Regions from separate parts of the Pseudomonas sp. GM102 genome, predicted to be linked through region 2. Evidence: predicted binding sites of a transcription regulator. Region 2 holds the regulator's gene; the other holds the start of a gene.
What was found. The regulator sigma-54, encoded in region 2, starts transcription at its own class of promoters, with help from an activator protein. The targets are predictions, from matches to a motif close to ANTGGCATNNANNTTGCTNT.

Region 1 (3,916 bases), on a different contig from region 2:
AACGTACTCATGGAAAAAAGCATCCTGTGTAGCGACCGGGAATCTACAGTGGCTGATCAATCAGACGAAAAAAAGCGCACGGATGTTAACAAACTGTTGCGCTATGGCGCTCAATCGATGGCCCGCCGGTCATGCGCCAAAAGGTCGCGGCCTCGGGATACCCTACTGGGAACAAACACCAAGAAACCTGTGGCGAGGGAGCTTGCTCCCGCTGGGTCGCGCAGCGGTCCCCAAAAAAAGGATCACTGCACAACCCTGCGTCAGTAACTCACTCACCACAACAGCCCATACCTACTCAGGCGTATTAATGTGATCCAACACCCGGTTCGCGGTGATCTCCGCCACCATGATGCTGTTGGAAATGCCCAGCAGGGCGTGACGCGACTCACCCTCCAGATGATCCACCAACTGATGGACCATCACATCGACCGAGGCCAGTGTCTCGACCAAAAAAACCGCCAGGGTTTCGGTAGTCGCCTCTGGGGCCACGGCAAACAGCTTGCTGGGTTTACGCGCGGTGGCTTTGATGTCGGCATTCGACGGGAAGTGAAAGTCGAGGGCGCGTTCGGCGGCCTCGTTGAGTTTGTTTGAATTGGGTTCGTACGGAGATATCGGATCGGTGTCCGGTGGGTTGGGCGTAACTTTGAACATAAGCTAGTTTCCCTCATTGGGTGCCAACCTCCTGCGACTAAACGAGAGGGAGGCAACTGTGCGCAGGTTAGTCGACCGGGGAATCTAGCAAAGCCGGCGCGCCCGAAGGCGCCCTGCGCACAGCCACCATCGAGCGAAGGCATGGATCTGCCTGACTGATGAGCTTGTGCAACTCTCTAAATATCCAACCGGGCGACTAAACCCGACCACTGATGGGCAGTGGCACGGAAACAATAGAGGCCAGGGGCAAGGCGCACAAGCCGGCGGATTCTGGCGTAAGCGTAGGCAACGGCGCAAGATCTTGTAGCTTTCAGGAAGTAACCTTCAGGGCTTTTAAACACGCGCATTCCGGCAATGTTGCGAATCCCACAGGGATTCGCGCTTAACTGACTGGCATTGCTCAAGCCCAAATAGAACGTAGCTGCATGCACTTTTAAAGAGCCAAGCCTGACACCGTGCACCAGTGCGAAGCGGTTTCCTGAGCTATTCCGTCCTTCAGCTCAAACGTCCGCCCACCCGCTCGCGGGGGCCAGAAGCCTGATCAGACCCGCGTGGGCCGGTGTCTTTATCACATTTTTCCATCGTACAGAGGCCGGTTTTCCAGAACTGAGGAAGTCATACACCGCGGACTGGCACAAAGGCTGCATTGTTCCCCTCAGGTCCATCGAAAACAGATGGGCAGCCCACTCGATCAACGAAGATCGACCGGCCGAGCAGGTCGTGGGCAACATCGGTGGATCCGGCGAAGGCGCCAGGTCGAACACCGCGAAGAACAGGCAAAGACGCCTGAAACCGAGAGGTTTCAGGCGTTTTTTTTTGCTTTTTTTAACCGTGATTGGCTTTGGCTGGGTGCTTACTATGAATTCCAATGTTGCCGCGTTGAACAAACTGCAAACACTGATCGTGATCGGCAATGGCATGGTCGGACATCATTGTGTCGAGCAGCTCATCGAGCGCGGCGCCCTTGACCACTATCGCCTGCATGTCTTCAGCGAAGAGCCGATGCGCGCCTACGACCGGGTGCATTTGTCCGAGTATTTCGGCGGTCGCGATGCCGAGTCGCTGGCCCTGGGCGAAGCCTCTCTGTACCAGACGCCGGGCGTCACTCTGCATTTGGGCGTGCCGGTGCTGGAAATCGACCGTGACCGCCGTCAGGTGATCACCGCGCAAGGTTGCGTCGCTTACGACAAGCTGGTTCTGGCCACCGGGTCTTATCCCTTCGTACCGCCTATTGAAGGTGCGGAAGGTGACTCGCGCTTGGTCTATCGCACTCTGGAAGACCTCGACGCGATTCGTGCCGCTGCGGCCAATGCGCGGCGCGGCGTGGTGGTCGGTGGTGGCCTGCTCGGCCTGGAAGCCGCCAACGCCCTGAAAAGCCTGGGCCTGGAAGCGCATGTGGTGGAATTTGCCCCGCGCCTGATGCCGGTGCAGTTGGACGAGCAGGGTGGCCTGGCGCTGAAGGCGCAAATCGAGCGGCTCGGTGTTGGCGTGCATCTGTCGCGTGGCACGCAGTCGATCAGTGCCGGCGAGCAGTACCGCTACCGGATGAATTTCGCCAATGACGAATTCCTCGAAGCCGATCTGATCGTGTTCTCCGCCGGCATCCGCGCGCAAGACGCGCTGGCCCGCCAATGTGCGCTGGACATCGGTCCGCGTGGCGGCGTGGTGATTGACGATCAGTGCCTGACCAGCGATCCGAATATCTATGCGATTGGCGAGTGCGCCGCCTGGAATGGCAGCCTCTTCGGTCTGGTCGCTCCCGGTTATCAGATGGCCCGTGGCGTCGCGACGCTGCTGTGCAACCAAGTGGCGGAGCCGTTCCAGGGCGCCGACATGTCGACCAAGCTCAAACTGCTCGGCGTTGATGTCGGCTCCATCGGCGATGCTCACGCCCAGACACCGGGTGCGCGCAGTTATCAGTTCATCGATGAAGCGACGGCCAGCTACCGCCGCCTGGTGGTGGATGTTGACAGCAAGCGCGTGCTCGGCGCGGTGTTGGTCGGCGACAACAGCTATTACGACACCCTGCTGCAATACATGCAGAACGGCATTGCCTTGCCGTCGGAACCCGCCAGCCTGATTCTGCCATCGTCCACCGGCGCGCCAACCCTGGGCCCGGGCGCGCTGCCCGAGTCGGCGACCGTTTGCTCGTGCCATAACGTCACCAAGGGCTCGATCTGCTCGGCCATCGACGGTGGCTGCACCGATCTGGGCCTGCTCAAGTCGCAGACCAAGGCTTGCACCGGTTGCGGCGGTTGCGCGGGCCTGCTCAAGCAGGTATTCGAGCATGAGCTGATTGCCCGTGGCGTCAGTGTCGACAAGAGCCTGTGCGAACACTTCGCCTACACCCGTCAGGAGCTTTATGCGCTGGTTCGGGTAGAAGGGGTGATCACTTTCGAAGAGCTGCTGGCCAAACACGGCCGTGGTCACACCGGTTGCGACGTGTGCAAACCGGCGGTGGGCTCGATCCTCGCTTCGTGCTGGAACCAGCCGATCATGGACGCCTCGCTGGTGCCGTTGCAGGACACCAACGACACCTTCATGGCCAACATGCAGAAAAACGGCACTTATTCGGTGGTGCCGCGCATCGCCGGGGGCGAGATCACCGCCGACAAGCTGATTGCGATTGGCGTGGTGGCGAAGAAATACGACCTCTACACCAAAATCACCGGCGGCCAGCGGATCGACCTGTTCGGCGCGCAGTTGCATCAGTTGCCGGACATCTGGTCCGAGCTGATTGAGGCTGGTTTCGAAACCGGGCATGCCTACGGCAAATCGACCCGCACGGTGAAGTCTTGCGTCGGCAGCACTTGGTGCCGTTACGGCGTGCAGGACAGCGTGAAAATGGCCCTGACCCTCGAGGACCGCTACAAAGGCCTGCGCTCGCCGCACAAGCTCAAGTTCGCGGTCTCCGGCTGCACCCGTGAATGTGCCGAGGCGCAGAGCAAAGACGTGGGCGTGATTGCCACCGAGAACGGCTGGAACCTCTACGTGGCCGGTAACGGCGGCATGCGCCCACGCCACGCCGAGCTGTTCGCCACTGACCTGGACGATGAAACCCTGATCCGTTACATCGACCGCTTCCTGATGTTCTACATCCGCACCGCCGACAAATTGCAGCGCACCTCGGTCTGGCGCGAAAGCCTGGAGGGCGGCCTGGATTACCTCAAGGACGTGGTCATCAACGACAGCCTGGGCCTCGGCGCAGAACTCGAAGCGCAGATGCAACTGGTGGTCAACCGCTACGAGTGCGAATGGGCCAACG
Region 2 (3,916 bases):
TTCGCCTTCGGTATTGATATAGATTTTGGTGCCCTTGCCTGCAGCGAGCATCATCATTGCCATAATGCTTTTGCCATCGACCGTGGATTCCGGCGTGCGCCCTACCCGGATCGTGCAATCCTTGAACTCACCGGCGACCCCAACGAATTTTGCAGACGCGCGGGCATGCAGGCCCAGCTTGTTGATGATTTCGATTTCCAGAGCAGGCATCGCGATGTGAATCCTTTAGCTGAGGTCGCGGTGGCGAACCTGGACGTTCTTCAGGGTTTTTTGCAGGACCTGACCCAGACGTTCGGTCAGGTAGACAGAGCGGTGATGCCCGCCGGTGCAGCCAATGGCAATGGTGACATAGGCGCGGTTGCTGGCGGCAAAGCGGGGCAGCCATTTGAGCAGGTACGAGGAAATGTCCTGGAACATCTCTTCGACGTCAGGCTGTGCCGCCAGGTACTCGGCCACCGGTTGATCGAGCCCGGACTGTGCCCGTAGCTCCGGCTTCCAGTAAGGGTTGGGCAGACAGCGCACGTCGAATACCAGATCGGCGTCCACCGGCATGCCCCGCTTGAACCCGAAAGATTCCACCAGGAACGCAGTGCCCGGTTCCGGTTGATTCAGTAGGCGCAGCTTGATGGTATCGCGTAGCTGATACAGGTTCAGATTGGTGGTATTGACCTTGAGGTCGGCCAGATCGGCAATAGGCCCCAGCAGATTGGTTTCGTCCTGTATCGCCTCCGCCAATGAGCGATTGGCGCTGCTCAGCGGGTGACGACGGCGAGTTTCCGAAAAGCGTTTGAGCAAGGTTTCTTCGTCAGCGTCCAGGTACAGCACATCGCACTGGATATGCCGGCCGCGGACCTCTTCCAGCAATTCGGGGAACCGTGACAGGTGGCTTGGCAGGTTGCGCGCATCGATGGACACGGCCACCAGCGGTTGTGCCAGTTCGGTGTGAATCAGCGCGCGTTCGGCCAGTTCCGGCAGCAAGCCCGCAGGCAGGTTGTCGATGCAGTAGTAGCCGTTGTCCTCGAGAACATCGAGGGCGGTACTTTTACCTGAGCCGGAGCGGCCGCTGACGATGATCAGGCGCATGATTAGTGACCGTTCTGCTCGTCCAGGACAACCTGATACAACGCTTCGTTGCTCGGGGCGCTGCGCAGTTTTTCACGCACCTCCTTGCGATCCAGCATGCTGGCGATCTGGCGGAGCAATTCCAGGTGTGCATCGGTGGCGGCTTCCGGGACCAGCAGCACAAACAGCAGGTCAACCGGGGCGCCGTCAATGGCGTCGAAATCGATAGGGGCTTCCAGGTGCAGCAACGCACTGATTGGCGAGGTGCAGCCTTTGAGCCGGCAGTGGGGGATGGCGATGCCGTTGCCGAAACCGGTAGAACCGAGTTTCTCACGGGCAATCAGGGCCTCGAAGACGTCCTGCATTTCCAGATCCGGTACTTCGCGGTGGATAAGGTTGGCAATTTGCTCGAGGGCTTTCTTTTTACTGCCACCCGGCGCGTTCACTTGGGAACGGCCGGGGGTCAGGATGGTTTCTAGTCGGATCATGGATTGGGAGTGTTAACGACCGGTCGCGCCCTGGAGGAGGCTCTGGGTCTTTTCCTTATGCTTTTTAAGTTGGCGATCCAGCTTGTCGGTCAGCAGGTCGATGGCGGCATACATGTCCGTATGCTCGGCATTGGCGACCACTTCTCCGCCGGGAATATGCAGCGTGGCTTCGATCTTCTGCAGCAGTTTTTCGACGTTCATCGTGACTTGCACATTGGTGATCTTGTCGAAATGCCTCTCTAATCGGTCGAGTTTTTCGCCGATGTAGGTGCGCAGGGGTTCGGTCACTTCCAGTTGGTGTCCACTGATGTTGACTTGCATACAGCTTCTCCTTCGTTGCCAGTGCATAAAGCGGCAGGCAGAAATGCCTGCCACTGGAACGCTGTGGCGAGCCCGGCGGCTACATCAACCGCTTCCGTTCGCTGGAAGGCGCGATCCCCAGGGATTCGCGGTACTTGGCGACGGTGCGACGGGCTACCTGAATGCCTTGTGCCTCCAGTAAACCAGCGATCTTGCTGTCACTCAACGGCTTTTTCTGATTTTCCGCGGCAACCAGTTTTTTGATGATCGCGCGGATCGCCGTGGACGAGCATTCACCGCCTTCTGAGGTGCTGACGTGGCTGGAAAAAAAGTATTTCAGTTCATAGATGCCCCGTGGGGTATGCATGAATTTTTGCGTGGTCACCCGTGAAATCGTCGATTCATGCATGCCTACCGCTTCGGCGATGTCGTGCAGCACCAACGGCTTCATGGCTTCGTCACCATATTCCAGAAAGCCGCGTTGGTGCTCGACGATCTGGGTGGCGACTTTCATCAGGGTTTCATTGCGGCTTTGCAGGCTCTTGATGAACCAGCGAGCTTCCTGCAGCTGATTACGCATGAAGGTGTTGTCAGCGCTGGTATCGGCGCGGCGCACGAAACCGGCGTATTGGGCGTTGACCCGCAGGCGTGGCACCGATTCCTGATTCAGCTCCACCAGCCAGCGCTCGTTGTCCTTGCGCACGATCACATCGGGAACGACGTATTCGGCTTCGGTGGACTCGATTTGTGAGCCTGGGCGCGGGTTGAGGCTCTGGACCAATTCGATGACCTGACGCAGTTCATCTTCCTTGAGCTTCATGCGGCGCATCAACTGGCTGTAGTCGCGGCTGCCGAGCAAGTCGATGTAATCGGTGACCAGGCGCTTGGCCTCGGCCAGCCAAGGGGTCTTGGCGGGCAGCTGGCGCAGTTGCAGCAGCAGGCATTCACCGAGGTTGCGGGCGCCGATGCCAGCGGGTTCGAATTGCTGGATGCGGTGCAGGACGGCTTCGATTTCGTCTAGTTCGATGTCCAGTTCCGGGTCGAAGGCTTCGAGGATTTCCTCGAGGGTTTCGTCCAGGTAGCCCTGATTATTGATGCAGTCGATCAGGGTCACGGCGATCAGGCGATCGGTGTCGGACATCGGTGCCAGGTTCAGTTGCCAGAGCAAATGGCTTTGCAGGCTTTCGCCGACCGATGTGCGGGTGGTGAAATCCCACTCGTCGTCATCGTTGCTCGGCAGGCTGCTGGCGCTGGTCTGGTAGACATCTTCCCAGGCCGTGTCGACGGGCAGTTCGTTGGGAATGCGCTCGTTCCAGTCGCCTTCCTCAAGGTTATCCACCGTTGGGGCGGTTTCCTGGTAGGAGGGTTCCTGAATGTCGGCGTTGGGTTTCTGTTCGGCGCTATCGGCCAAGGGGTCGGCGTTATCGAAGTCGTCGCCTTCTTCCTGGCGTTCGAGCATCGGATTGGACTCCAGGGCCTCCTGGATTTCCTGTTGCAGGTCCAGGGTCGACAATTGGAGCAGGCGGATGGCCTGTTGCAGCTGCGGTGTCATCGTCAGCTGCTGGCCCATTCTCAAGACTAGCGATGGTTTCATGGCAGGGGCTTAACACCTTATTCGCCGGCGCACATGCGCCATCCACTACAGGGCGCCGAAGCGCCAAACATAAGCAAATTATATGCCTGAAACTGAAGTGTTTGCCTAGAGCGCTGTAACAATAAAAACTTATTGATTTTTTATTGACGTGCGCGCGCTCTCGGCGACCCGGGCCCCTCAGTGCTTACAGGCGGAACTCATGACCCAGATACACTTCCTTGACCAGTTCATTGGCCAGGATTGTGGCGGAGTCACCTTCAGCGATCAGTTGGCCATCGTTGACGATGTAGGCGGTTTCGCAGATATCCAGGGTTTCGCGGACGTTGTGGTCCGTGATCAGCACACCAATGCCTTTGGCCTTGAGGTGATGAATGATCTGCTTGATGTCGCCCACCGAAATCGGGTCCACACCGGCGAAGGGTTCGTCGAGGAGGATGAATTTCGGATTGGTGGCCAGTGCCCGGGCGATTTC

Region 1: nirB (nitrite reductase large subunit NirB) is a predicted target of sigma-54. The motif match lies at 1,280-1,299, and genes of this name have one in related genera.

Annotation. Positions count from the first base shown of each region.
Region 1 is NZ_AKJB01000060.1:82,364-86,279, forward strand. Features, by position in the region: gene PMI18_RS14330 (SCO family protein) at 1-11, opposite strand, end outside; gene PMI18_RS14325 (DUF6124 family protein) at 292-651, opposite strand; gene nirB (nitrite reductase large subunit NirB) at 1,510-3,916, shown strand, end outside.
Region 2 is NZ_AKJB01000062.1:38,718-42,633, forward strand. Features, by position in the region: gene PMI18_RS13565 (HPr family phosphocarrier protein) at 1-210, opposite strand, end outside; gene rapZ (RNase adapter RapZ) at 226-1,083, opposite strand; gene ptsN (PTS IIA-like nitrogen regulatory protein PtsN) at 1,086-1,550, opposite strand; gene hpf (ribosome hibernation-promoting factor, HPF/YfiA family) at 1,563-1,871, opposite strand; gene PMI18_RS13545 (RNA polymerase factor sigma-54) at 1,951-3,444, opposite strand; gene lptB (LPS export ABC transporter ATP-binding protein) at 3,629-3,916, opposite strand, start outside.